Regions from separate parts of the Vibrio sp. TRT 17S01 genome, predicted to be linked through region 2. Evidence: riboswitches for the same ligand, from Rfam matches in the RefSeq annotation. Region 2 holds a riboswitch; the other holds the start of a gene.
The links. Region 2 has a riboswitch for thiamine pyrophosphate ahead of thiB (thiamine ABC transporter substrate binding subunit). Riboswitches for the same ligand answer to the same signal wherever they lie in the genome.
Positions count from the first base shown of each region.

Region 1 (14,923 bases), on a different contig from region 2:
GCGGCTTCAAAGACCTTCTTTTCAAGGTCTGTAAAGGTATTCTCACTGCTGCCAACTTCACCAATGACACTGGCTTTGAGTTTGCTGCCTTCTAGCCCTTGCTCTAATTCACGCACCATCTGTGCCGCCAATTGCTTTGCGCTGTCTCGTTCAACTTCCGGAGGAAAAAAACCTTCAATGTAGTGACCCGTTGATAGCAGGACATTTATCCCGGTATCATTTATTAAATCTTCAATAAATTGAGGATTTCTCCCCATAAAAGAATTGGTGACTTCAATAATGTTCGAAACCCCCAACGCCACCAACTCACGCATTTCCGAGGCAATCAACGCATATTGATCAAGCCGACAATCAACATCCCCTTTCTGAGGTGAAAGGTCGATGTGCAGATGCTCATGGCAATAGGTATAGCCGGTCGGGTCGATCAACATGACGCTGCCTCACTGTCGGTTGCGCATTGCAAAGAAAACAAATTACTCACCAGAAAACTGGTCTCTGCTGAATTCGCCGCTTCAATGCCATATAGCGCCAATAGTTCACGATTGAGTACCATTAACTCCGAAAACCCCTCTTCTTGCTGGATCTCCAACCAAGTCTCTTCATCCAAACCCGCTTCGATTTGCTCATTGTTGAGGACTCTGTCCGCCGCCCGTGCCAAGTGAGTCACTAACATCTGGTACTGTTGATTTTCTTCATTCACGCCAAAGCGTGATACCAGTACGGGTAGTACTTTTAGCGTCGCTTGATAGCTGTGTTCGCTAATCACCTTGCTCTGCATCAAGAGGGTTAATCGTTGTTCCATTATTGTTGCACCTAATAACTTGGGGAGATCTCTCCATCGATCACCGCTTGTTGGTGACGACGAAGGACATCAATATTGAGTAACTTGCGCAAAAGAATACGAATATGTGGGCTGTCACTATTCACTAACATCACCGCTTCCGACGCCTGTGCACACTGCTCAAACTCATCCAATGACTTTTCTTCTAACTTAAGCCGTTGCATATCTGTGGCTTCTGTAAGCCAAACCACTGCATCAATTGCCTTACTTTGCAGTAGGTTGATACCTTCGCTATAGCTGATTTCCACCAACTCGATGTCTTTTCCAGCAAACGCTAACTCGGTTAGGACTTTTTGGTCTGGAGAATCAAAGTCGACCCCGACTCGTTGTATCTTTTCATACTCGCCCTGACGAAAGATCAACCGATGCGGATTAGAGTAAGAATAGGGGCCAAAGTCCAAGGCCGTAACCAGCCCATTGGCATATTCTTTAGCAGCCAGCCGCGACATGATCGCGACATCATAGGTTCCTAATTTCAAGCACTCAGCACGCACATTCGCACCACGCATATGGGCAAAGAAAACAGGAAAGTCATTCATCTGCGCCTTAATTCCACTGGCCAAGCCTTCATAGTGCTTGGTGTAAGGTAGTGGCATCGCACACACCATATGAGCAATACCCGCTAACTGAACTAACTTGGGTTCATTTAATGCTTCGATAATGGTGCCATTGCGCCCCTGACGACGTAGCCGTACGGCATCACGCTCCTCAATTGTAGTCAGTGCTTTTTGAATAAAGCCTATCGAAACCCCAAACTCCGATGACAGAGCATCAATGGTTTTGACTCGCTCACCCACGTTGGCCGAAAGTAAGTACTTAGCAACATTAATCACAGCAGAGCCTTCACGGCTGATGTATTGCATAACAATTCTAATCTTCAATATTTTGAAGATATATTAGTGGTAAATTTATCAACAAGAAAGCGGATAAAAACAGAAATGTGAGTTTTATCAGTATATTTTTTATTCAGCGCGGAATTTTGAAAAATATGATTTGCAAGGCTCATACGATAGCCACTTACAGAAGCTATATCTGGTGCATCTTTCTACGATAGGATCTCGCATGTCCATCGAAAAAAATATGCTATTGTAATACCGAAACGCCTAACCAGTATTACATATGAAAATGTAAGCACTTGGGCAACTGTATCTTTATTAACGGCTGAATGAACATCACCAGTAACTCCTATATAGATGCCAAGTGCACTACGGATTTAGACAACACCTTGTTATGAAACAATTGGATCTCAACTTACTTCGTATTTTTCTAGTATTACTAGAAACCCAAAACACCCGTATAGCAAGTGAGCAACTGGCACTAAGTCAACCTGCCGTTAGTAAGGCACTAGGAAGACTACGCGATTATTTTGATGATGAACTGTTTACCCGGATTCATTCTGGCTTAAAGCCAACCCCTCGTGCGCTTGAGCTGGGTGAGAAACTCCCCGAAGTAATGGAAAGCTTGGACGAAGTAATTCTAGATTCGCCAAGCTTTAACCCTGCGGAATATCATGGCAACATCACCATTGCGATTAACGGTTTTATTTCTAACTGGCTTGGTGCGCGCTTGTGTTTAGCTTTGAATAAAGAAGCTCCCAACGCACAAGTCAACATTGTGAACTGGAGCTCTCAAACGTTCAAAAAGTTACTTGATGGCGAGATTCAAGCAGCCGTTAACTACTCACCAATAGAAACCAGTAAACAGTTTACTCATCAGGTAATTGGAAACGATGATTTTGTTGGTCTGGTAAGAAAAGACCATCCGTTAGCAGGGAAAGTGCTGGTTAAAAGCGAGGTGAATTCTGCTGAATACGCCAGCTTAGTGATACCAAGTTGGAATGATACTCAACCATTTATTGTTAAGCATTTATCAAATGAAGTACTAAAAGTGAAGGCACGAAGTTCCTACCTGCATACCTTGTTAGATGTGATCAAACAGAGCGATATGATCTTACCATGCTCTAAGCAGCTTGCTCATTATCTTAGTGGTGAATTTGATTTTGTCTCCTTCCCTAATCACACACCAAAAGAGCTGAAGAATATTGTTTTGATTGAGTCGCACAACAAGCGTATGCACCCGATGCATCAATGGATCAAGCACAAAATCATTGCCACATTTCAAGATACCTTCCAAAAAAAACAATAAGCCTCTCAATCGAGAGAGGCTTAGTTCAACGCAGTTACTTAGCGATAGCGTTTGGAAAGTTTTGCATTTCTTCGACAGCTTTTGTCTTGTCGATTGGGCGATATGCACGCAATACGAAGTTCCAGCCTTCATCATTCACTTCAATTACATTGCTCTTTGCACCACAAATTTCACCTTCTGGTACAAAATGAATAGTGTAAGAGCCATCTTTATTTTGTCTTACCGAGGTTGAATCTACGCTGTTTTGATTGGTCATAAGCCAGCCTTCTCCAGAATAAGCAGTAATGGACCAGTAACCTCCTTTGTCATAACTCAGTGATGGTTGTTTAAAGGTAACACTAGAACACCCGACTTTGCCTATTCCCGCACGAGTTGCATATATTGCGTAATCCGCAGGTAACCCTGCCCAACCTGACGCGGTACCTATCATAAAATCCTTGTTATCTGAACTCGCAGTAATACCCGTTGTAAAAGCTTTTGCGGTATTAATGCTTGTTACTTGTTTCTCCCATTTTGCTCGAATTTCATCACGTGAAGCACTGTCCCAATCTTCAGCTGGCTTAAATGGAATTGCGGACTTTGCATCAATCACAGCTGCATCTTGTAAGCGATGTGCCTCATCCATACCTGCAGTTGTTGCCGTTCGCATTAGGATGTAGATATAATCCGATCCTGCGATTTTTGAATCGATATAAATCTCTTCGCCACCATAAATCGCCATGTGGTTGTCATGGTTATTATTGAAGAAATGCATAATTTGGTAGGCATCACCTTTTGCCAAACGGAAAGTCGCCCCTTTAGACACATCAACCACCGCAGTTGAGTACAACAAATCCGTATTAGAACGAATAATCATCTGGTTCTCGACGGTAACACTATCGCGGTTGTGGTCAAACACATTAATTGGCTGACGCTCTAGTTGTTGACTGAAATACAGATCAGTTTCTGCGAGAGCAAAGTTCTTATCGGTCACTTTAACAGCAGCCGTTGTCTGCATTGAGGTGATGGTAAGGAGAGTCACTAAGATGGTCTTTTTCATATCACATACCTTTATATCATCGTTAAGGGATAACTTAACCTTATCGATTTATGTTCAATGAAAGAAATGAATTGGTGTAATTAAGATAATAACGAAATTGAATTGCAAAGTTCGATTCAGACTAAAACATCGTTTTTAGCAATACATTACTCGTTGTGCTTCTTGCGATGTCGCAAAGGTGTTGTTCCATTGTATTTTGAGCGGATAAAAATAAATTTTCGAATATATAGCAAAAATAAAAGTCAATTCCACCAAGCTTTCAATCTAAGAAATGTCTACAAGAACCACCACAATTAATAAAGATCAATCTTCCTTGTTATTTCGCGCCGCATTTCATACGGCTGTTCTACACTAATAAATGAATTTCAGTGGCTGCAACTCAGGAGGACGCTATGATAGCCGTTCACAGAAACTATCTGCTTCAAAATGCCAAGCATTGGCATGCACACGTTGCCGTGAACCCTGTGGGGATCATTGATATCGAAATCAAAGAGAACCACGTTCATCACAGCTCTAGTTTTGACGATTTACAATTTGAATCCATTGCGAACAAAACGCGCTTAAGAGGACAGGGAAATTCGACTCAGTGGGAGGTGATGCTCAGCGATCACGATGCGCTTGAACTCAGCCACCTTATCCACGAAGCAAATGAAGAGTTAGAAACCTTATTACGCGATTTGTAATCGCAAGCGGAAACAATATCGGTACGTGATCATGTACCGGATAAAAGCTCAGCCTTGAAAGCTACTGTCGGCAGTATCTTTCAAGGGGGCTGGGATTTTCTTTTTCTAAGGTAAAGTACTGCAACGTCCCTTCAATCGGCTCACCATCAAGTTTTGCCATAACAAAATCATAATATGGCGTCTCTAATCTATCTTGTAAGCGATATTCTCCCACACCTTTCTTAGCAAGAACTAAGGTGTAATCTTTGATATCGAGTGAGGAAAGTTCGTTGGCAGGGATGATGGGAATATCAGAGTGGCGTTGGTTGAAGCGGTTAATTTGATAAGACCAGTCGGCGTACCATTCACCATCAAACTTAGGGCTGTGTCCCAGTATCGCAATGGGCCTACCCTGTTGATATGATTCACATATCTCATGTTTTGGTCCCGATTGCTCTACATCGGGGGCACATGCCGCAAGAACCCCGCAGAAAAAGGCTGTGATTCCAGTTTGGGAAGCTCTTGTCTTCATTATCGAATTCTATCTCAAAGTGACATTAATACTACTTATAGACCATGCAACCAGTTTTTGGGTAGTTTTTGCATGACTCGGTCGGCTAACAAGTTGAATTCCGGCACTAGCGCATACACCAAAGCCACAAACATTGCGGAACCGACGAGGTCAACCGGTCGATGCATCCCTAACCATAAACGGCTATACGCAACGCCTAATGCCCACAACAAGATCACACCAGCACTCGCATAACGTTTATGCTGCAAAAATAGTCCCGCGAAGAAAGCCACGCAAATGGATGCAAAAATCGTATGGCCTGATGGGAATGAGTAATCCGTTTCACCTAACCAATGATGAGTACGCCATGGACTCACTTTGGTCGACACCGTTTGAATCACTTCGTTCTGTTGATCCGAGCTTAGGTTGTAGAAGTGCGAAGCCTGAGGAATAAGGAGCTGGTTCACTAACAATTGAGTGTATGGACGTGGGCTCTCCGTCGCCATTTTAAGGCCAGTTTTGCTCGCAAAACACAGCACTAAAATCACACCCAGTTGAAGTAACTTACTTAAGATTTCTCGTTTGGTTAGGTTTAAGCGTAAACAAAGTGTGCACAGGACAACCAGTGTCAACAAAAAGCCTTTACTGCCCGCCGAATCCGTAAGAAGCGTAAAAAGAAAACCGGTTGAATCAGAAACGGGATCGAGCAAATCAATGTGGCTGACAGTCAGAGCCAATGGCCCTATCAATGTCAGAAAACAGCCCAGTAATATCAGACCATGTCGCTTATTATTAATCAGAGTATTCACGTTACACCAACCGAATTTACACTTGTACGTTCACCAGTAGAACCATTAGCGAATGGTAGTGGATGGTATTAAGGTAATTATCAACTCGATGTCAATTCGCGGAAAGATCAAAACACTTATAAGTAAAACGAGTAAGCGATTGCCAAAACAAGATCAGAATAGGTTTCATAGCGCTGTGAACCAGCGCTACAACTGAATCAACGAACATTGATATGTCCAGTAAAGAAATGGTTTACAGGGCCATGTCCCTGCCCTACTCTCAGTTCATCCGCATGCGTAATCGCTTGTGTGATGTACTGCTTACCCAAATACACGGCTTTATGTAGCCGGTTTCCCTGAGCCAAATAGGAAGCGATGGCGGAAGAGAGTGTACACCCGGTTCCGTGGGTATTTTTGGTTGCAACCCGTTTGCAGCGCAGTACGTCTATCGCCTCTCCCTCAATCAACACATCATTACTGCTTTCATCTTGCTCAAAGTGGCCGCCCTTGAGCAAAATGGCTTTCGCACCCAGTTGGCGAAGCGGCACAATCATTTCACCAATTTGTTCTTCATTATCAGGTAAAGCGAGGCCTGTTAAAGCAGCGGCTTCTGGCAAATTCGGCGTGATCAGATCAGCCAGTGGTAACAACTCTTTTTTCAAAGTGTCGATAGCCGAATCATGCAATAACATATCGCCACTGGTCGCAACCATCACCGGGTCAACAACAACAAAGTGAGGCTGATATTGAGTGATTTTGTTTGCCACCACACGAATAATATCCGCATCGGCCAACATGCCCACTTTCACAGCAACGATATTTAAGTCTTGAAATACCGCGTCTAACTGGCTCGCAACATGCTCAACAGGAATTGGTAGAATCGCCGTCACCCCTTGAGTATTTTGTGAGGTAATGGCGGTGATCACAGAACAAGCGTACCCTCCAGAGGCAGAAATCGCTTTAATGTCGGCTTGAATGCCCGCACCACCTCCGCTATCGGATCCGGCAATGGTAAGAACTATGGGGGTCATGTCTTGTGGCAGCATAATTACTCCTACAACAAGACGTAAAGAACTGATGGCTCGCCAACAATGACAAGCACTTCGCAACACAAAGTCGCGTCAATAGTTCCCTACGTCAGTGCTAACTGAATCAGGTTCAACGGGTCTCGCAATGCGATCTCAGCCAATGACATGGTCAGTTGGCTCCCCGACTATTCGTGCTCGATAGTATCAGTAAATGCTCGCTAGAGGCACACTATTTTAAAATGCTAACAAAGATAGCTCGCCCTTAGTATGCGCCAGCTGCGTAATGCAACTCGTAACTGTGGCTATAAATTTCAAGAATATTGCCAAACGGGTCTTCCATATAAATCATGCGATATGGCTTTTCCCCTGGGTAATAGTAACGCGGAGCTTTCATGCGCTTTTTACCCCCTGCAGCTACAATTTTTTCCGCCAGACCTTCGACATCAGGATCTTGAACACAGAAATGAAAAACACCGGTTTTCCAATATTCAAAATTATTCTCTGGGTTTTCCTGATTTTTAAATTCAAAAAGCTCCACACCAATGCGATCCCCGGTAGAAAGGTGTGCAATTCGAAAACGTTGCCAACCTGCACCAAAAACATCAGTGCACATTTCACCAATCGCTGAATCGTCTTCAGTAATTTCTGTTGGCTGCATAATCACGTACCAACCTAACACCTCTGAATAAAACTTAACCGCAGCCTCTAAATCCGGCACCGAAATGCCAATGTGGGAAAATGCTCTTGGGTATGCTGTAGACATATTTAACCTCGTTCAAAAGCGGGCGACATTGCCCCTTGAATGAGGTTTATGTTAGATAAGACGTTAACAAACAGGAAATTATCATATATTCTTATTTTAATAATTTTTTGTTATCAAAAATCCGATGCTAAATCCACTCTGGCTTAACACATTTAAAACCCTAATCGATGTTGGCCATTTTACGAAAACCGCTGACACTCTACACATGACGCAGCCAGGCGTCAGTCAACATATCCAAAAACTAGAACAAGCTTGCGGCCACCTGTTGATTCAGCGTGAAAAGAAACGTTTTGAGCTGACAGAACAAGGCAAGTTAGTCTATCAATACGCCAAGCAGTGCGAAGCGTCTGAACACGCCTTATTTACCCAGCTTGCCTTTGATGACCCATTCGCTGGAGTGTGTAAACTCGCAAGTTCTGGCGCCGTCGCATTATCACTCTATGCCCCGTTATTGGATTTACAATGTAAATACCCCAATCTGATCATAGAGTTAGAGGCTGCGCCCAATCATAAAATCATCAAGGGGATCATTGAAGGCAGTTTGGATATGGGAGTCGTCACGCACAAGCCTGACGATGCAAGATTGAAAGTCGTCTTTCTAGCCAACGAACCCTTATGCTTGATTTTGCCACCACACTGCAACGCAACCGCTATCACACCAGAAAAATTGAGAGAACTTGGGCTTATTCGTCATCCCGACGCCCACCATTATCTCACTCGCTATTTTGCACAGTGTCGTGATGAAAATCTTATGAATACTGACGTCGATGCGATACCCACTCGAAGTTATATCAATCAACTGAGCCAAATCTTATTGCCTATCTCAAAAGGATTAGGATTCACGGTACTGCCACAAAGTGTCCTAGAAAACTTTTCTGATAAAGCAGATCTAACCGTTCACCAACCGACCGATCCTGTCGTCGAAGCTTTATATCTGATTCAAAAAAATCACCGTCAATTACCGAATCGGTTCCACACGATAGAGCAGCAAATTCATCATACGTTAGCAGCGTCATAGCCAGCTAAACAATTAACCTTTCTGATGCTTTTGTATTAATTTCATTTCCTACCTATAGTTTATTTACCCATATTTAAGACCCTAAACACAGCATCAGAATGGAGATTATTATGAGTCACCCGGACTTAATTTCTCGTCTAAACGAATTACCCAGAATTCAGAAAGTACTGCAAGAGCTGTTAGATATGGTGAATCAGGATGATGTAAATTTTGGCGAGTTAACCAATAAAATCGCGATGGATCAGGTGTTAAGTGCCCGCCTGCTCCGCATGGCAAATTCTGCCCACTTTGGTGGCACTAAAACCATCTCTTCAATCAATGAAGCATTATTGCGAGTAGGAACGGGGCCAGTACGCACATTAGTGGTGGCTTCCGTGCTTTCCAGCTCCTTCCCTAAACTGAAAACCTTAGATTTAGAGCAGTACTGGACAGATACGTTTGAAGTGTCAGTGATTGCTAGCAAGCTGGCAGAAGAGATTGGCTCTGACAGCAATGAAGTCTTCACCACTGGCATCTTGCATAACATTGGTGAACTGATGATTCACACCCTTGTACCTGATGATGCGGTCAGAATTCAGCAACAAGTGGAAGCTGGCGCCGACCCGATAGCCGTACAAGAAGCATTGCTCGATATTTCAGCGCCCACGCTCGGCGCCAGACTCGCAAAAACATGGAAGTTCCCAGCCAAGATGGTGGATGCCATTGAGCATTTTCATGATCCACGAGATGCCGAGGTTTCTCCCAAATTAGCCGCTGTTTTGCATTTTGCCCGCGACATCCATCACAAGTGGGATACGCTGCAAAATGACAGCGAAAAAGCCCATTACATTGCCGATCACCCGGATTCTCGCCTACTCCATGTTTCTGCAAACTTCGCAGCCACAATTGACAAATTCCGCGGAAATGGCCGTGATCTAGCCCTGCAATTGAACGCCGCGTAAACCTAATTTTTATCACTGAGCGCAAGAATCAATGCCGTTTCTTGCGCTGATGCGGCACATCCAACAACTCATCGATTAATAATCGTGACGACAAAATTTATTCATTAGACTCTGCTGGCTTTTTGTCCGTTAATGCGCCCGACGCCACACCACTATCTTTGTAGGCGTCAGGGGTGATTTCAGGCCTTTCTGATTCACGTTTAATACCAATCGAATACTTCTAACGCATTGGTATCGTTCTCTGTTCTAGCGAGATTAGATGTGGAACAACCATCCAAATTAGACCGCGTTCGCGCTGATTACAACGTTCATTACTGGAGCCAAGGCTTTTACGGCATCGACAATCAGGGTGAAGTGTATGTTTCTCCAACCAGTGATAAAACGCACCAAGTACCTTTAAGCCAAATCGTTAACCAACTGGAAGCAAAACAGCTGAACCTGCCAGTATTGGTCCGTTTTCCGCAGATCCTGCACCAACGCGTGCACAATATCTGTCAGGCATTCAACCAAGCGATTGAAGAGTACCAATACCCGAATAACTACCTGTTGGTTTACCCAATTAAAGTGAACCAGCAGAAAGAAGTGGTAGACGAAATACTTGCCAGCCAAGCACAACTTGAAACCAAACAACTTGGGTTAGAAGCAGGCAGTAAACCTGAACTACTCGCTGTATTGGCACTGGCACAAAAAGCCAGCTCAGTCATTGTGTGCAACGGATACAAAGATCGCGAATACATTCGTCTTGCACTGATTGGTGAAAAATTAGGCCACAAAGTTTTCATCGTATTAGAGAAGCTGTCTGAGCTTGATCTGGTATTGAAAGAAGCAAAAAGCCTTGGCGTAAACCCGCGCTTGGGGCTACGAATTCGTTTGGCCTCTCAAGGCGCTGGAAAATGGCAAGCAAGTGGTGGTGAGAAGTCCAAATTTGGTTTGTCTGCTTCGCAAGTATTAACCGTGATCGAACGCCTAAAACAAGAGCAACAACTGGATGCGATGCAACTGGTGCACTTCCACCTTGGTTCACAAATGGCGAACATTCGTGATATCCGTAATGGTGTAAATGAATCAGCACGCTTCTACTGTGAATTGCGTGAAATGGGGGCCAAAATTGATTTCTTTGATATCGGTGGTGGTTTAGCGGTTGATTACGATGGCACTCGCAGTCAGTCCTCGAACTCAATGAACTACGGCTTAATTGAATACGCTCGTAATATCGTGAACACCGTAGGTGATGTGTGTCAGCAATATGGTCAGCCAAAACCCGTGATCATTTCTGAGTCAGGTCGTTCCCTTACTGCGCACCATGCGGTGTTGATCACTAACGTGATCGGTACAGAGACGTATTATCCTGAAACCGTCATCGCACCAGAAGTCGATGCACCAACGCTTATACAAAACATGTGGCGCAGTTGGGAAAACTTGCAAGATGGTAGTGACGCACGCGCTTTGATTGAGATTTACAATGACACCCAAAGTGACTTAGCAGAGGTCCATTCTCAATTCGCGACAGGTGTGCTGAATTTGCAACAGCGTGCATGGGCAGAACAACTCTCACTTAGAATTTATTATGAGTTGAACCGCCAAATGAGCACGAAAAACCGTTTTCATCGTCCAATTTTGGATGAGTTAAACGAGCGTTTGGCAGACAAGTTCTTTGTGAACTTTTCTCTGTTCCAGTCTCTACCAGATGCATGGGGTATTGATCAGGTCTTTCCTGTGTTGCCGTTATCAGGTTTAGAAGAGGTAGACGATCGCCGCGCAGTGATGCTGGATATTACCTGTGACTCAGATGGTGCTGTTGAGCACTATGTTGAAGGTCAAGGCATTGAAACAACATTACCAGTTCCCGCATGGAATAAAGATAAACCGTATTTAATGGGCTTTTTCCTTGTGGGTGCATACCAAGAGATCTTGGGAGACATGCACAACTTGTTTGGTGATACCCATAGTGCGGTTGTAACGGTCGACCAGCAAGGGCAATCCATCATTGAGCGTATCGATGAAGGGGACTCGGTAGAAGACATGATGCGTTATGTTCATATTGATGTAGACAAGATCCGCACCAATTACCAAGAGTTAGTTGTCCAGCGCGTTGCAAGCCATGAGCAAGATCAGGTATTAGAAGAACTTGAGCAAGGTTTACGTGGTTATACCTACCTAGAGGATTTTTAAATGAATGATTTGTTTACGAAAACTGATTATTCGCTGTATTCAAATTCAATGAGTTTTTTGCGCCGACCATACATACGTAATGCGGTTGCTGCTGATGCCGATTTGGTGGTACTCGGTGTACCACTGGATATGGCGACCTCTGGCCGTCCGGGTGCACGTATGGGCCCCGACGCAATCCGTCGTGCCTCAGTGAATTTAGCGTGGGAAGGTAAAAAATTCCCTTGGGATTTCAACGTCTTTGAAAAAATGAACGTGATTGATGCCGGTGATTTGGTGTTCGATTGCGGTGATGCAGAAGATTTTACCTATCGCTTAGAAGCCGCAACAGCTGAAATTCTGAAAAGTGGCAAGACCATGTTAGCCCTTGGCGGTGATCATTTTATCACGCTGCCAATTTTACGTGCTTATGCAAAGCATCATGGTGAAATGGCGTTGATCCATTTTGATGCTCATACGGATACCTATGCGAATGGCAGTAACTATGATCATGGAACCATGTTCTATCACGCGCCAAAAGAAGGTTTAATTTCTGCCAAGCATTCCGTGCAAATTGGCATTCGTACTGAATACGAACAAAGCGATCATGCCTTCAACGTGATCAATGCGATGCAAGCAAACGACATGAGCGCTGAAGAGATTGTTGCACAGATCCGCGAAATCACTGCAGATAAGCCAGTCTATGTCACATTCGACATCGACTGCCTTGATCCTGCATTTGCTCCGGGCACCGGCACCCCAGTTTGTGGGGGATTAAACTCCGACAAGGTATTGAAAATCTTACGTGGCTTAGCCGGAATGAACATTGTCGGTATGGATGTGGTTGAAGTCTCCCCACCATATGATCACAGTGATGTCACCGCATTAGCGGGGGCTACTGTCGCACTTGAGCTAATGTACGCATGGGCCAGTGGCAAAGAAAAGCCATCGCAACTGTAACAGCTTAAATAAGTAGACAAGAAGGGGAGCAAATGCTCCCCTTCTTTATCAAATCTCATGTCACTGTGCTATGGGCGGTGCTTTTTCGGGCCGTGCTAACCAATACCCTTGGAAATAATCCACCCCATTATCCATGCAGGCATCCAGCACCTCTTTTGTCTCAATCCCTTCTGCAATCGTTCTGGCATTAATCTGTCCAGCAAGCTTAATCGCGCAAGAAATATTACTTACTACCTTTTCCGGATCAGTCATGATAATACTGCGATCAAGCTTTAAGTAATCAGGCTGAATGGTTTTCGCACGCTCAGCCGTTGAACATTGCACACCATAATCATCCAAAGCGATACGAATGCCATGCTCAGCCAACTTGCTGATCCCCGACACCATTCGAGCATCATCACGCCCCTGAAGCTCCATGATTTCGTATGTGATTTGGTCCGATGTCAACTGATGCCGACCAAGGCTTGAAACCAAATGATCAATCGCAGCCTGATCATTGGCAACCAATTCAAAAATCGAAGGGGCAACGTTGATGAAGATCCGTGAGTCTCGATAACTCGAGCGTGCAAAGTTCAAGACATGGAGCACGGCACACATCAGCGTAACAAAAAGCGTTTCATGATCATCTTGCTCAATCGAGCGAAAATAGAGATCAGGGCGATAATACTGTTCATGTTGATCTTTGATTCGTACTAACGCTTCAACACCATGCACATTCATATTGCGATCAAAAATGGGCTGGAACACACTGGCAAACTTGAGATCCTTGTAACTCGCACACACACCATCTTGCTCGCAAAAGAAAATCGTTTGTTCTACGCGCTCTCGAAACACATGATAATCATAATCGATGTCCATTTTAGTTGGCCTCCAATTCGTGTGCCCCTATTCAGTTCAACCTCTATACAAAAAATAGATCAAAGATGATAAGAATATCACCAAAAAGTACTATAAGTCAGCGCTTTAACCGAACAGCTCCTATCAGTTCATTTTAGGAAGCTGAAACGGTGATATACGTCGAATTTGTCGCATACCATGCTGCTAAATAGTCAAAACAATGCCACCTAACGATCCAAAGACACGATTATTCGTTATTCAGTATCGGCATATCCATAATAAATCTTGATGTAAAAATGGAACTTTTTCTCACAAAAGGTGACCAATACTACACTCCTACATAAAAGTTGACAGTTTAGTGACGATTGGATTGCATTTATGTCTCATCGGAATGAATTCTGCATGAAGTTCCTATGAGGCCATTGACCCTTCGGCCGCAAACTGTTATCAAGTTCACGTAAATGTATGTAGGTGATCGTTGTTAAATACATTTATGTGAAGTAGATCGTGGATAATTTGTAGGAACACGACTACATTAATTTGGTAAAAAATAGTAAAAACAGCTAGTTACTCACTCAAAGTGAGCCCTATCGTAACGTGAGGGACATAATGAAAAAAGTAAGACGAGCTCAGTTACACCGTGTACGTATCCAATACTGGAAAGACTCACACAAAAGCACGGACAAAAAAGTCGTAACGAGCTAAACCAAGAAAAGAAGCTGGCTTTAATGCCAGCTTTTGCACATCTAGACACCAGTAACCATTCAAACCATCTTCAAAAATCCACCAGATACAAAAAAGAGGACCTCAGTCCCCCTTTTTTTACTCACCAATTTACAAAAATGCCTTAAACGGCAGCTCTGGCTCATCGATAAATATATCGCGGAACCCGCGGAAATGTTGATAATGCATTCGGCCCTTGTCGGTTGGATAAGTATATTTCCCCCCCACTTGCCAGAAAAATGGAGCAAAGCCATACTGCAACCGCTCTTTTTTCATCTTCCAAAGCACTTCGATTTCACGTGGATCATTCTGGAAATTCGCCCAAATGTCATGGTGGAAAGGCACAACCACCTCACAATCAAGTGACTCAGCCGCGCGTAAAATATCAGAAGAGGTCATTTTATCAGTGACACCACGGGGGTTTTCTCCGTATGAAAGTAAGGCAACATCAATTTGATATTCATTGCCGTGCTTAGCGTAATAGTTCGAGTAATGAGAGTCACCAGAGTGGTAAACCGA
Region 1 covers NZ_JBNJOG010000004.1:51,887-66,809, reverse strand. Annotated here, with positions in the region: gene ACQEXS_RS08075 (phosphotriesterase-related protein) at 1-431, opposite strand, end outside; gene ACQEXS_RS08070 (hypothetical protein) at 425-802, opposite strand; gene yhfZ (GntR family transcriptional regulator YhfZ) at 814-1,704, opposite strand; gene ACQEXS_RS08060 (LysR family transcriptional regulator) at 2,072-2,986, shown strand; gene ACQEXS_RS08055 (DUF1214 domain-containing protein) at 3,021-4,025, opposite strand; gene ACQEXS_RS08050 (hypothetical protein) at 4,418-4,708, shown strand; gene ACQEXS_RS08045 (hypothetical protein) at 4,770-5,219, opposite strand; gene ACQEXS_RS08040 (phosphatase PAP2 family protein) at 5,255-6,007, opposite strand; gene thiD (bifunctional hydroxymethylpyrimidine kinase/phosphomethylpyrimidine kinase) at 6,205-7,032, opposite strand; TPP riboswitch at 7,099-7,208, opposite strand; gene ACQEXS_RS08030 (lactoylglutathione lyase family protein) at 7,277-7,777, opposite strand; gene ACQEXS_RS08025 (LysR family transcriptional regulator) at 7,902-8,795, shown strand; gene ACQEXS_RS08020 (HDOD domain-containing protein) at 8,906-9,736, shown strand; gene speA (arginine decarboxylase) at 9,998-11,908, shown strand; gene speB (agmatinase) at 11,909-12,844, shown strand; gene ACQEXS_RS08005 (EAL domain-containing protein) at 12,905-13,702, opposite strand; gene ulaG (L-ascorbate 6-phosphate lactonase) at 14,516-14,923, opposite strand, start outside.
Region 1: another riboswitch for thiamine pyrophosphate. It lies ahead of thiD (bifunctional hydroxymethylpyrimidine kinase/phosphomethylpyrimidine kinase); the one in region 2 lies ahead of thiB (thiamine ABC transporter substrate binding subunit).

Region 2 (14,923 bases):
ACCGCGGTACTGCACAAACTTGAAACGCTGCGTGATCGCGTGGTCAGCGAAGGTGACAGTGCTATCGCTGATGTGATGGAACTATACCCTGCCGCAGATCGTCAGCGCTTACGCCAGCTTGCACGTCAGGCAGCCAAAGAGAAAAAAGCGGAAAAAACACCAAAAGCGGCACGAGAGATCTTCCAGATCTTAAAAGAGCTTAACGACGAAGAGTTCTAAACGCCGACCAAAGACAAAAAAGCCTGACGTGAGTCAGGCTTTTTCATTTGTTCAGTTTTTTACTTCAAATTATTATTGGCCTGCTGCCACAAATTCACGCAAATGTGCATTGTCATGTTGCTCATTGAGCTGTGAGATTTCACCGGTCACATCCACTCGGCCATCGGCCATAAACGCAAAATGACTGGCGATGGCTTTAGCATCACTCAGATGGTGAGTCACCATGACTACTGTCACACCTCTTTCTTTCGCTAATGACTGAACCAACACAAGCATCTCTTCACGTAAGATCGGATCCAACGCAGAAAATGGCTCATCCAATAACCAGACAGGATGAGGCTGAACAAAACATCGAGCTAACGCCACTCGCTGCCGTTGCCCGCCAGAGAGCTGCTCGGGCAATCGGTCAAGATAATCCGTTAAGCCGACCAGTTGAGCCGCTTTTTCAATTTGTTCTCGCTGACTTTGACTTAGCTTTAACCCCGGATGAATACCTAAGCCAATATTGTCTCTGACACTCAAATGAGCAAAAAGGTTGTGCTCCTGAAACAGCATGGCGAATGGTCGCTTGTGTGGCGGCTCACCGAGAACAGATTGGCCAGAAACAGTAATATCACCACTGACAGGATCAATAAAGCCTGCCATTAATGCCAATAGCGTTGACTTACCAGCACCACTTGGCCCCATCAATGCAACGATCGACTGTGGCTGCACTTCAAGATCAAAGGCAAACATTTCATTGTGATAGTGATACTTCACCTGATTAACCGTTAACATGAGTTTCCTTTGTTTTAAATAATGTCTCTATTAAGGTAAAACAGAGCACACTAAGCAATAAAAGCGTGAGTGACACCACCGCAGCGGCCTGCATTTGGTAGCTTCCTAACAACTGAAATAGGTATAGCGGTAAAGTACTAAATTGCTGGCTACCGAACAGCGCAATTGCACTTAAATCACCAATGGCAAACATAAAGCTGATAGCAAAAGCGTGTGCCATCGGTTTACGTAAAGCTCGCCACTCCACCAGCTTAAGCCGCTGCCACCCAGTCAAGCCCAACGAGGCACACAAATACTGGTAGCGCTGCTCTATATGCAGCATCGGTTGAGATAAGGTCTTCAGAACATACGGCAATCCCATCAATGCATTCACTGCGACTACAACCCAAAAGGCATAACTGAATGCATCGGTAAAATTGCGTAGTAGCAAGAATAATCCGGTACTAATGACCAAGCCCGGTGTCACCAAAATGATGGTACCAATCAACTCAATTTGATCGGCGTGATAGTGTTGGGAGCGCACTCGCCAGTGACGACTCGTCAGTAGAATAGTAATCCCTGCCACTAGCGCAATAACGCTCGCCAGTGATGCCACTTGCAGCGATGAACTCAATGCCAACCAAAAGCGTTCATCACTAAACACCTTCCAAGCTTGACTGTTTAAGCCACTGATGAACACCATCGCAAGCGGAGGCAAAACAAGTAACATCGAAAAACCAATCCAACTCCAGTCCCAACATGTTGAGCTGAAAGAGGTTTGATAAAGCGTCGCAGAACGACGATGACTGCCACGGCTGACTGAAACTGGCTTCGCCAAGCGTTGTATCGAAAGCGCCATAACGCCACACAGTAGCATTTGCCACAATGCCAGAATGGCCCCTGTTTGCAGATCAAAATCAAACTTTATCGCCTGATAAATGGCCAGTTCGATGGTGGTAGATTTCGGTCCACCGCCAAGTGCCATCACGGCAGCAAAACTGGTGAAACACAACATAAACACTAAACCACATACATGCGGTATTTGTTGGCGCAGTCTTGGCCATTCTACTAGTTTGAATTTTTGCCAATGACTCATCCCCAAATGCGCGCACAGTTTATGTTGTTCATCAGGAATGCCTTCCAATGATTGCAATAACAAGCGACTCGCATAAGGTAAGTTAAAGAAGACATGCGCCAGCAAAATCCCATTGAGGCCGTATATCGAAAAAGGAAACGCTTGATCGAAAGCCTCAAATAGCTCAGCTAGCACGCCGCTGTTTCCGTATATCGCCAGCAGGCCAAAGACGCCAACTAAGACTGGTAAAACGAGCGTGGTTGCAAATAATTTGAGTAGTAGCGACTTACCGGGAAAATGACGTCGAGACAAGGCATGGGCGACAGGGATAGCGAACCCCACACTTAATAGGGTCGAAAGCAAAGACTGATAAAAACTGAACTGCGTGACATGGCGATAATAACGATCATTCCAGATATGGCGCAGATCCAACGTCGGCGCTTCCAACAGCAAAGCGCTCAAGGCTGAAATAACAAAGGCCGCGATAACTATCGCGACCCCAATGCCGATCTTAGGCGTCTTGTTCAAACAAAATCCTTAAAATGTTAGCGCGTTTTGCCATTCACGAATCCACGGCTTACGGTTTTCAGCCACTTCATCGGAGCTAAAGCTCAATGCTTGTTTCGGTACCGTAAGCGTTTCAAACCCTTGCGGCAGTTTAACGTCAGTCACCGGGTACATCCAGTTGCCCGTTGGCATCACGCTTTGAAACTCATCACTCAAAATAAAGTGCATGAATTCATCTGCTAGCTTCTGGTTTTGTGAGCTTTTCAGCTTCGCAGCGACTTCAACCTGAGTGTAGTGGCCTTCCGCAAAGTCGGCTGCTGCGTAGTTTGCATTACTTTCGGCAATTAAGTGATACGCAGGAGACGTGGTGTACGACAGCACCATATCAGACTCTCCTTCAAGGAACATTGAATACGCTTCCCACCAACCTTTAGTAACGGTGACCGTTTTCTTAGCCAGTTGCTGCCACGCATCCGTCACGTTATCGCCATAAACCGATTTCATCCATAACATCAAGCCTTGTCCTGGCGTGGATGTACGAGGATCTTGGTAAATCACTTTTAGATCATCACGCTGCTCAACCAGCTCTTTCAAACTCTTTGGCGGATTGGTCAACTTTTCTTTGTTATAAACAAAAGCAAAGTAACCGTAATCATAAGGAACAAAGGTCTTGTCTGACCAACCATTTGGTAATGTGGTATTGGAAGTATCAACATCGTGCTGTGCCAAGAGGCCTGTCTTTTTTGCTTCAGCCATTAGGTTGTTATCAAGACCAAGCACAATATCCGCTTTGCTGTTTTTGCCTTCTAAACGTAAGCGATTGAGAATAGAGACGCCATCGTCTAAGGCGACAAAATTAATATCGCAACCACATTTGGCTTCAAAGGCTTTTTCTACTTTCGGACCCGGTCCCCACTCTGCCGTAAAGGAGTCATAGGTATAAACCGTTAAAGTCTTGTCTGCGGCATGTGCGGAAAATGAAGTAATGGTTGCGATGGCAATCGCGCTAAGAGTGGTTTTCACGGCTCGCTCTCTCCTTGTTGAGCGGCACAGGCTTGAGGTAGGGTTTGATCGTCCTATCGGCGATAAATATCCTGACTCAATTCCTACGCCAGCATTATCTGGTTCAGGTATTACGGGTCCCGAGCAGTGCTCGATCTCAGCTTCATTGATCCAATCAATAGCTCCCCGATGAGTATGGGTGGATTGTAATCGTTATGTCACAACTTGGCTACCAACAAGTTTATCACTGACGCTGATCGTAGCCCCAGCGAGGCACCAGCGCTTGCTCTATCCCTAAATGGTCAAGTATGCGAGCCACCATAAAGTCGACCAAATCATCAATGCTTTGTGGCTGATGATAAAAACCGGGCGCCGCAGGCATGATAGTCACACCCATTTGTGACAACTTGTGCATGTTCTCTAAGTGAATGGTCGAAAATGGCGTTTCACGGACCACCAGCATCAATTGGCCGCGTTCTTTGATCACCACATCTGCAGCGCGCTCTATCAGATTATCCGACATGCCATGAGCAATGGCAGCGACACTCCCTGCTGAACACGGACACACCACCATCTGTTTCGGCGCAGCCGAACCCGAAGCCACAGGTGAAAACCAGTCTTCTTTACCACATACAATCAGTTTGTCGGACTCGCACTTAAGGTGCTCAACCAAGGCTTTTTGCGCCGCCTCAGGTCCAGCTGGTAATTTCAGATTGTGTTCTGTCGCCAGCACCACTCGAGCGGCAGATGAGATCAACAAGTAAACTTGATAGTCCGCCGCGAGTAAGCATTGCAGCAATCGCAATCCATAAGGTGCGCCGGAAGCGCCCGTCCATGCCAGTGTTATCGCTTTGTTATTTCCGCTCATAATTCAACACTAATTTATTGTGCTAACTTGTCCAGTAATTTGCCGTGAATGCCTTCAAAGCCCCCATTGCTCATCACTAAGATCTGAGTACCCGGAGCAGACTGAGCGACTATATCACTGACAAGCTGGTCAATATTGTTACTGACATACGCTGGTTGCTGACACTGTTTCGCCACGTCTTCAACCGACCAATCAATGGTATCTGGCTGGTATAGGAAAACTTTATCTGCCTGCTTGAGAGACGCAGCTAAGGTATCTTTATGGACACCACGCTTCATCGTCGCGCTACGAGGTTCAAGTACCGCAATGATCTCTTGCTCACCGACTTTGTTACGTAAGCCACCCAACGTCAGTTCAATCGCGGTGGGGTGATGGGCAAAGTCATCATAAACCGTAACGCCATTCACTTCGCCTTTAAGCTCCAATCGGCGCTTGGTATTAATAAATTTAGCCAGCGCTTCACAAGCTAAATCTGGTGTCACTCCAACGTGTCGAGCTGCCGCAATCGCCATCAAGGCGTTATCAACATTGTGATCTCCAACAAGATCCCATGTTACCGTACCTACACGCTCACCTTGGTAGAGTACGTGGAATTGTGAGCCATCTTGCGTCACTTTTTCTGCAAGCCAATCCCCCTCTTCGCCAGAGTATTCCGTCTCTGACCAACAGCCACGTTGCAACACATCCGCCAGAGCCTGATCTTGTTTTGGTGCAAGAATGCGCCCATTACCCGGAACGGTGCGCACTAAGTGATGGAATTGGCGCTTAATCGCTTCGAGATCATCAAAAATATCTGCATGATCAAATTCAAGGTTATTCATGATCAGCGTACGCGGATGGTAGTGAACAAACTTAGAACGTTTATCGAAAAAAGCGCTGTCATATTCGTCGGCCTCAACCACGAAAAACATGCTTTCCCCTAGTCGAGCCGACACACCAAAGTTGCCCAGCACGCCACCGACTAAGAAACCAGGCTGGTAGTCACACGCTTCCAGAATCCAAGCCAACATACTTGAAGTGGTTGTTTTACCGTGGGTACCTGAGACCGCCAACACCCAACGATCATGCAATAAAAATTCCTGTAGCCATTGAGGGCCCGAGGTGTAACGCAGGTTGTTGTTCAGCACATACTCGACACACGGGTTACCACGACTCATTGCATTACCAATCACCACAAGGTCTGGGGCAGGATTCAGTTGTGATGGGTCAAAGCCTTCAATGATTTCAATACCTTGAGACTCTAATAATGTACTCATTGGTGGATAAACATTGGCATCACTCCCGGTGACTTTATGTCCGAGTTGACGCGCCAAAACCGCTGCGCCACCCATAAAAGTACCGCAGATCCCCAAGATATGAATATGCATAAACCTGACCTTGTCATGTGCTGAAATTAATCGATCTTCATTATCGCGATTATGGCCTGAAATGCGAACCTCTTTGATCACCCTTTGACCGAGGCTGGACTCAACCGCTCAACTATTGGGCAGTTTTTAACTGAATGCAAACGAGAATCAAGTCGACAATTAAATTGAGATCTCAAACAGTTAGTTCATTACCAATAAAAAGATCCAACTCTTACACTTTGCAATGAAGCCTACCAATGATCCATAAGAGATCATACTTGGCTTATTCCCCCTATTTTAATTTGAGTGAAGTTTAAGGAAATAACATGTCTGGAATGCGCACCCTTGGCGAGTTCATTGTTGAAAAACAAGCGGACTTCCCCCACGCTAGCGGTGATCTATCATCTCTTCTCTCTTCTATTCGACTTGCTGCGAAAATCGTCAACCGTGAAATCAATGCGGCTGGACTTGGTGATATTACAGGTGCTGTCGGTACTGAAAATGTTCAGGGAGAGGCTCAACAAAAACTGGATGTTTACGCTAACGAAAAATTCAAAGCAGCACTTGAAGCACGCGATCAAGTCTGTGGTGTCGCCAGTGAAGAGGAAGACGAAGCCGTCGCATTTAGTAAAGAGTTAAACAAAAATGCCAAATACGTGGTGTTGATGGACCCCTTAGATGGATCGTCCAACATCGATGTGAATGTGTCAGTCGGCACCATTTTCTCGATTTACCGCCGCGTCTCCCCTATCGGAACCCCACCAACTCAGGAAGATTTTCTTCAACCGGGACACAAACAGGTCGCTGCTGGCTATGTGATTTATGGCTCATCCACCATGTTGGTGTACACCACAGGCCATGGCGTCAACGGTTTTACCTATGATCCTTCACTGGGTACATTCTGCTTGTCTCATGAAAATATGATGATCCCACAAGATGGCACCATCTACTCGATCAATGAAGGCAATTACATCCGCTTCCCGCTAGGGGTAAAGAAATACATTAAGTACTGCCAAGAAAATAAACCGGAAGAGAAACGCCCTTATACATCGCGCTACATTGGCTCGCTGGTGGCTGATTTTCACCGTAATCTACTCAAAGGCGGCATTTACCTGTACCCAAGCACTCAAAGTCACCCAAGCGGAAAGCTGCGCCTGCTTTACGAATGTAATCCTATGGCATACCTCATTGAACAAGCGGGTGGTTTGGCTTCAGATGGCGTGAATCGGATCCTTGATATTAAGCCAACCGAATTGCATCAGCGTGTGCCATTTTTCGTCGGTTCGAAAAATATGGTAAGGAAAGTAGAAGAGTTTTTAGAACTCAATCCAAACGAAGAATAATACTAACGCCTGCTATGCAGGCGTTTTTTATAACCAACTAAAATGATGTTGTTGGTGGCTTATTTTTTTAAAGATAACGCTTACCATGAAAGTTCATCGGCAATGAGGTTACATTTCGTACGATTTTCCGTTAAATTTGATGGCAACTCAGGTCGATTGACCTCGTTTCAGCCCTTAAGGAAAAGGATAATTCAATGAGCTTAAATAACGTACCTGCGGGTAAGTCCCTACCCGATGACATCTATGTGGTCATCGAAATCCCAGCCAATGCTGACCCTATCAAATACGAAGTTGATAAGGACTCTGGCGCGGTATTTGTCGATCGCTTCATGTCTGCACCGATGTTTTACCCTTGCAACTACGGTTACGTTAACCACACTTTGTCACTCGATGGTGATCCTGTTGACGTGTTGGTTCCCACACCGCATCCATTACTACCGGGCTCGGTGATCCGCTGCCGTCCAGTTGGCGTGTTAAAAATGACCGATGAATCAGGTGAAGATGCCAAAGTTGTTGCGGTGCCACACAGCAAACTGTCAAAAGAGTATGACCACATTCAAGATGTCGGTGATCTGCCTGAGTTGTTAAAGGCACAAATCACACACTTCTTTGAACGCTATAAAGAGCTTGAGTCAGGAAAGTGGGTAAAAGTCGATGGCTGGGCTGATGCCGCTGCGGCCCGTGAAGAAATTCTCACCTCTTACAAGCGAGCACAAAAGTAATCAAGAAAAAAGCCAGCAACGCTGGCTTTTTTTTACACTCGTTGACACCAATCGCCAGTAGCAATCAGGCTATCTAACTGATTGGCATCTTGATAGAGATAGATCCACGCAACACCAAAGGGGGTATCTATGGTTTCACGGCGATATTCCACTGGCACCTCTTCCAACCTATCCAGCGTTTGCAATGTATCGCTGTCAATGAGGTAAACTTCACCACGAATAGAGTGTTGCCCTTCCGTAAGAGCTGGGTAAGCCCCTAAATCATGTAGTGCGTAAGTTGGTTGCGTTTCATGCACACCCAGTAACTGAGCGCTTGCCAGAAAGTGATGATTACTCTCTCCCTGACGCAGCGTCCCATAGACAAAAACTAAATGTTGCATCCATTGTCTCCCTATTTAATCTCAAACTGGTACAGCAGATCGACGGCACTATCAAGGCCGGATACTGCTTCAACGTAGAGATCCTTCATAAGGCGGTAGCGCACCGTAAACTCACCAACTGAGTCAAATATCCCTACACCATATTTCACCTGAAGCCCCGGCAACACATAGCCACTGACCGTGACCTGAGAGTCATCACCCGATCCTGCGGTATCTAATTGAAGATCCTGAACCCCAAAGGCTTCACCAATTTCCCCAACCACACGACCACTTTGTGCCAAGCTCAACCCAATCAAGGTAGTCGTCATGGCATTACCACCTGACTCTCCATCTATATCTTGACCACGGAGCAGGTACGACAAAGCATTGGCTTGCGGCATTGATGGCTCAGAGAAGATCGTTAGCGATGGTTCATCTGCTGAACCCGTCACTTTCACGCCGGCAATCACATCGTCTTGGGTGTTGGCTGGGTTACGAATCGCCGTGATGGCGACATAAGGTTGATCCACTGGGCCATTCATCAGGATTTTACCTTCTTTGATCAGCAAGTCCTGACCAAATGAGCTGTATTCTCCATCAACAATCTGGACTTCACCATTCACAAATGGACCTTTGTCACGTTGAGCAACTTTGAGGTTACCTTCGACATTACCCTTTAGACCAAAAGCAGACAGCCTAAAGTCATCCGTGATCTTAATGTGGACGTTACTTTCCACTTTAAATGGCACAATGGACTCTTCGCTCACTGGTTTTCGATCACTGTTGACGATCACTTGGTCCTTCGACACACCTACCGCACTCGGTGGCAGATCTTTCACCACAATGCGCCCCCAAGGCAGCTCTATGTCACCATCAATTTTCGCTTCTTTTGGTGTGATAGCAATCGTCATATCTGGGATCACTTTCATTTTGACCATAGGTGGCACTTCAACTTTGAGTTCATCGGCAAAAATGCGCACGTTGGTATGCCAATTCGCTAAGTCTTGCCAATCCGCATCACCCAGCATATCCAGCTCACCATCTGGAGTATGAATGGCGGCATTCAGTTTAGCTTGATAACCAGTAAAATCGATAGCGACTCGGCCTGTATCGATTTCAACTGGCGTGATATCGCCATGTAACAAAATATCATCAATCAAAAACTGACCATTCACTTTCGGTTGCAACAATGGCCCTTTGATCGCGAGGTCGGTTTCTATGTTTGACTTCAACTGACTGTATTGCCCAACCATTGGCGCTAAGAAATCCAAATTAAACGTAGACAGTTTTAAGCGGCCATCTATTTGCTTATCTTCCACCTGAACATTAGGAATGGTGATATGACCAGACACATCGCCATTGTCAGTGACATCAAATAGCCACTTCGCTTCTAATTTATTATTCGCAAGGTTTGCATCCAGCGTGACCGACTCCCAACCAAAAGTTACATTCGGTTCAAGCTTCTGCGTCACACTGCCTTTAGGTAAGGTCAGGTCAAACTTAAGCTGAGGTGCTGTTTTCGGAGCCCATTTTGCCCAAACATGCGCATCTGCTTGACCTTGTAACTCAGTCTCTTGCGGTAAGAACATCGCAACTTGTGAAAAATCGAAATCCTTGACTGAAAGCGTGGCTTCCCCTTGCTGTCCCGCCACGATGTCTTTATCGAGACAAACGGATGAGTTCCCTTGCAACCAACAATGCGCAGCAACACTGGCTTGTTGTTTGTCCACGTCATAGCCAACTTTAGTGGGGTGGTTCAATAACCACTTACCTTGCTTAGATAGGATTTCAACACGCTCTAATGCCCCTTTCCACACTAAGCTCGGCTTATTCAGCATGGTGCCATTTAATGCTAAACGTGTGGTCACAACATTGGAGTTAACATCCAAAGTGAGCTCATGACGCTGTTGATTACCACTGAACTCAAGTCGAGCATCATTGAGTACATTATCTTCATAATGAGCGCGATTAACCGTTAACTTAAGCGAGCCCATCGGATCTGGCAGTGGTTTGACATCACCGTAAACTGAGATGTGCTCAATACTCGCCAAGTCTTGCCATTTTACAGAATTTATATCTAGATCAACTTTAACTTCCGGCGCTTTCAACGGCCCAGTTAGATGGACTTCACCATTCGCCGTTCCTTTAAGATCGGGGACCGACTTCTCTAGATCTGGAACATTGATCGTGACATCCATGCGCCACTCTTTATCCAGCTTGCCTTTTGCATGTAAGCCATTTGGACCGTGGGATAACACCAACCGTGGCGTATCCACTTTGAAATCCCCTTTTCCAGCAATATCGGACGCACTCAGCTCCCCTTCAATATTGAGAGGATACCCTCGGAACATGCCATCAATATCCAAGAGCGGCAGTTGAACTTTCCAGCCCCCTTGCTCAGTCAATGATCCATTGGTCGAGAGTTTGCCGCTAATATTGCCTTCAGCTTCCGGCCATTGAAGACCTGGCTGAATATTTTGTAGCGCCAGCGCTGCTTGCCAGTTAATTGGTTGATCCCAGTTAGCCATCACTTGGCCTGTCACCTTACCGCCTAATGTATCGAGCTCGATATGGTCAATATCCACTTGAGATAAAGTGCCTTTGCCATCAATAGAGGCACTAAGCGCTGGAATATCTTTTCCTTTGATATCGGTATCGAGTGATAGTTGGTAGCCAGACAGCGCCCCTTTGGCCGTCAGATGGTCTAAATCAACGTGGTAATCCCCTTTCCCGGTAAGTGGCCATTGCACCTTGCCCGCAGATAAATCAACATCAAAGGCGAGATCCGCTTTGAGTGGCTGTACGTTCGCATTAAGCTCGGCTTTAGCAAGGCCGGATAACGAAGCATTGAGCGCAAGGTCTGCCACGCTGCCGTTCGCCGCAACTTTAAGCTTTTGCCCTTTGGCCATCTCATCTTTGACCGTCGCCACTAAATTAAGATCCAACGGATAGTCACCTGTTAAGGTGATATTTGAATCAAGCGTCGCATCCAGTTGAGGCATTGTCAGTTCTAGGGTTTTGATCGAAACGTTCTGCTCGGCAGCCAATACCTCTAAACCAAGATGGTCAATTGTGATTGGGGTTTCTTGTTCTAAGGTGAAACGACGTAGATCAAAGCGAACTAACTCAATTTGGAGCGGTAGCGTTACCTCCGGTAAGACGATGTCTTGTGGCTCGGCTTTTACATCCGGTGTTGTTTGATCTCCACCCTTTACTTCTGTTGATTCGTCCGTTTCAGAGGCTTCAGATGGGGCGAGCTGAACACGCACATCATTCCAGATCGTTGGGTGTAAACGTAGGCGATTGCCTTGAAATTGCAGAGCTGAGGAAAACTGTTGCCATTGAACCTGATTCCCTAAAATATTGAGGTCAATATCTGTTAACGCCAAATGGTTTACGTTGATAGCGATAGGTGTAGTAATACGGGAGGCTGATTCTTCCACAGGTTCCGGCTCTTGCGGCTCAGAAGGCGGCAACTCTGGCATATTAAAACGCAAGCCATCGATAGCAACGTCATTAATACACAAAGCAGGCTCAGTAAAACAAGCGGCATTCATACCTAATGTCAGCATGTGTACATCAGCATCAATACCTAACGATGCATCCTGATAACTCACATTCGTCAACGTAAAGCGAGGAACTAACGCACCAGTGGCCGATTCCACTTTCAATTCAGGGAGCGCTTTTTGAGCGCCCCAAAGCACAAAGTTCAAGCCGGTATTGGTAAACAAAATACCGGCTAATGCGACAAGTAAAAACAGTAACAGTCCCAATAAGGATGCAGATAGCCACTTAGACCACTTAAAAACCACTTTGGTCATAGCTCAGGCCCCAAGGTAAAATGGATTTTGAATTCATCGCCCGGTGCAGCATCCAAGCCCCAAGCAAAATCTAAACGTATCGGTCCGACAGGCGAAGCCCAGCGAATCCCTGCACCGACACCACTTTTGAAATCAGGTGTATCGTTAAAGGCATCACCGTAGTCATAAAACATCGCAGCCCACCAGTTTCCGGTTAAGCGATATTGATATTCCAATGACGTTGTTGCCATGTATTGCGCACCAGTTAATGCTCCACTCGCATCTCGTGGAGAAATACTTTCATAACCATAACCGCGCAAATTGTTGTCGCCACCAGCAAAGAAACGTAAAGAGGGTGACAGTTTTTCAAATTCATCAGTAATATTCGCACCACCATCAACGCGGAATAAGCCACGATGGTTGTTACCTAAGCTACGGATCCAAGACGTAGTGGCTTGCACGCGCAGCACACGGGTCTCCGATAAAACCGCTGGGTCACCATATTCAAGAGTGACGCTCTGGCGATCACCCCACATTGGCATCGCCCCACCTCGGGTGCGGCTGCGTGAGTATGAGATCCCTGGCAGCACAAATTGACCGTTGTCGTCTTGCAGACCTTGTTCGTAGTTTTCCATCAAATGACGAATAAATAAGGTTCGGTGCCAACCGTTATCCAACAACCAGTGTCGTTCAATCGCAAAATTGGATTCCAAACTCTTCGTATCGCGACTATCTTGCTTCTTCATCCCATATTGGATCTTGTAGTACTGATGCAAAACGTCGTCCAACGGAATACGATAACCCGCCGTGATCGTCTGCTCAGGCGCGGAAAGGGAGAAGCTGCTATCAAAACTGTGTCCACGTGAATTGACCCAAGGTTTCTTCCATTTCAAAGAACCTCGAACACCAACATCCGTGGAATATCCCAAACCCGTTTCTATCTTATTCCGAGCCTGAGGTGCCAACGAAACTTTCATTGGTAACTCTCGTCCTTCGCCGAGATTCGAGAGATCGGGTTCAACAAATACGGAAGAAAACCAGTCCGTATTGGAAAGATCTTGGTTGTATGCGCCCACTTTAGAAACGGAATAAGGTTCACCCTGCTGATATGGGCTAATCGATAGCACGCGGTCGGTATCTATCTGGCTGCCTTCAATGCTGGTTTTACCAAACTGATAGCGGATACCGCTATCAAAATGCAAACGAACATATGCCTGATTCAGCTCTGGGGAGACTTCCAGACGAGCTTGAGTAAAGTCACCTTCAAAGTAACCTTTTTTCAATGCTAAGCTGCGGATCTTAGATTTCAGATTGTCGTAGCGATTATGCTCAAGTATCTCACCAGCCCCTAAGTAGCTTTTGGTGATCAAACCGGCAAATTGTGGGTCTTCGCTTGCTTCACCATCAATACGAACATCCAGCTCAGCAATAATCACTGGCTCACCTGGCGTAATATAAGCCACCAGCTCTTGGTCTTTTTCTAAGACTTCAAAACGAAACTCTGGATGGTAATAACCTAAAGCATTAAGCGCTTCAGTCGCACTTTGCTCAATCCGAGCCTGAAAGCGCAGTGTCGTGTCGTAATCGGTCTTGGGAATAGAAGAAAGGTAAGCATCCACATTTTCTTCAAGCTTACCATCTAGACCTTTAATCGTGAGTTCAACATCATTGGCCAACACAGTCGTTGGTAAAAACATCAGCGCGATTAATACTGGTAATGGTTTTCTTAACATGCTTAATTAACAACACATACAACGTAGAGCGAATAATAACGCCAGTAAATAGATAAGTCTGTACAGGAACCGTCAATTGATTGTCTAACAATCAAGACAAACTTAGGAAGGAGTTACAGAATGCACAACAAACAAACGATGGTCACGGTTCAAGATGCCTTACCAGGGCGAGAAACTCAACTCTTGATTGAAGATTCTCACTATGTCAACCAATCCAGTCTCACAAGTGAGCCAAAACAAGGAGAACAGAAAATTCTGTTTGGTATGGGGTGCTTTTGGGGCGCAGAACGTTTGTTTTGGCAGTTAGAAGGTGTTGTCAGCACTTCAGTAGGCTACAGCGGTGGCTTTACCCCGAATCCAACCTATGACGAAGTATGCTCAGGCAAAACAGGACACACTGAAGTGGTTCGTATCGTGTTTGACCCTGCCATCATTTCACTAGAAGCCTTGCTTCAGCGCTTTTGGGAGCGTCATGATCCGACACAAGGCATGCGTCAGGGCAATGATCTCGGAACCCAATATCGTTCAGCTATCTACGTATACAGTGATGAACAATATCAGCAGGCACTCAAGTCCAAACAACAATACCAAGCTTTGCTGGGTACCCCGACCGAAATTACAACCGAAATTCTACCCGCTGGTGAGTACTACTATGCAGAAAGCTATCACCAACAATACTTGGCAAAGAATCCTAACGGCTACTGTGGCTTGGGCGGCACTGGTGTCTGCTTTCCACCTTCGCAAGAGTAACCCTCAGCCCAAATTATTACCACGTTTCTAACAGCTCAATATTTTTGGGTATATACTTTCTGCGCACCAAACAAAAGGAAGAAATATGATGAAAAACAAAACCCTGTTAGCTTTGATCGTGGCTTGCTCTCCCACTCTTGCTCTTGCACACAACCTAACGGTTGGTGAAACCTTACCAGCTGCAACCATCGACCAACATGGTGAAATCCTCATTCAGCAAGATAAACCGACTTATCACCGTTGGAAAACGGCTGACATGCTTGGAAAAGTCCGTGTCATTCAGGCAATCGCAGGGCGTAGTGCCGCCAAAGAAATGAATGCGCCATTAATGGCAGCACTGACTGCAGCCGAATTTTCTGGCGAAAAATACCAAACAACCACCATTATTAATCAGGATGATGCCATGTGGGGAACCGGTTCTTTGGTGAAATCTTCAGCCGAAG
Region 2 covers NZ_JBNJOG010000010.1:158,756-173,678, forward strand. Annotated here, with positions in the region: gene yjgA (ribosome biogenesis factor YjgA) at 1-219, shown strand, start outside; gene thiQ (thiamine ABC transporter ATP-binding protein) at 292-996, opposite strand; gene thiP (thiamine/thiamine pyrophosphate ABC transporter permease ThiP) at 983-2,578, opposite strand; gene thiB (thiamine ABC transporter substrate binding subunit) at 2,588-3,580, opposite strand; TPP riboswitch at 3,644-3,758, opposite strand; gene ACQEXS_RS15955 (flavin prenyltransferase UbiX) at 3,804-4,427, opposite strand; gene mpl (UDP-N-acetylmuramate:L-alanyl-gamma-D-glutamyl-meso-diaminopimelate ligase) at 4,442-5,794, opposite strand; gene fbp (class 1 fructose-bisphosphatase) at 6,100-7,116, shown strand; gene ppa (inorganic diphosphatase) at 7,311-7,838, shown strand; gene ACQEXS_RS15975 (gamma-glutamylcyclotransferase family protein) at 7,871-8,218, opposite strand; gene tamB (autotransporter assembly complex protein TamB) at 8,230-12,018, opposite strand; gene tamA (autotransporter assembly complex protein TamA) at 12,015-13,730, opposite strand; gene msrA (peptide-methionine (S)-S-oxide reductase MsrA) at 13,851-14,480, shown strand; gene ACQEXS_RS15995 (YtfJ family protein) at 14,569-14,923, shown strand, end outside.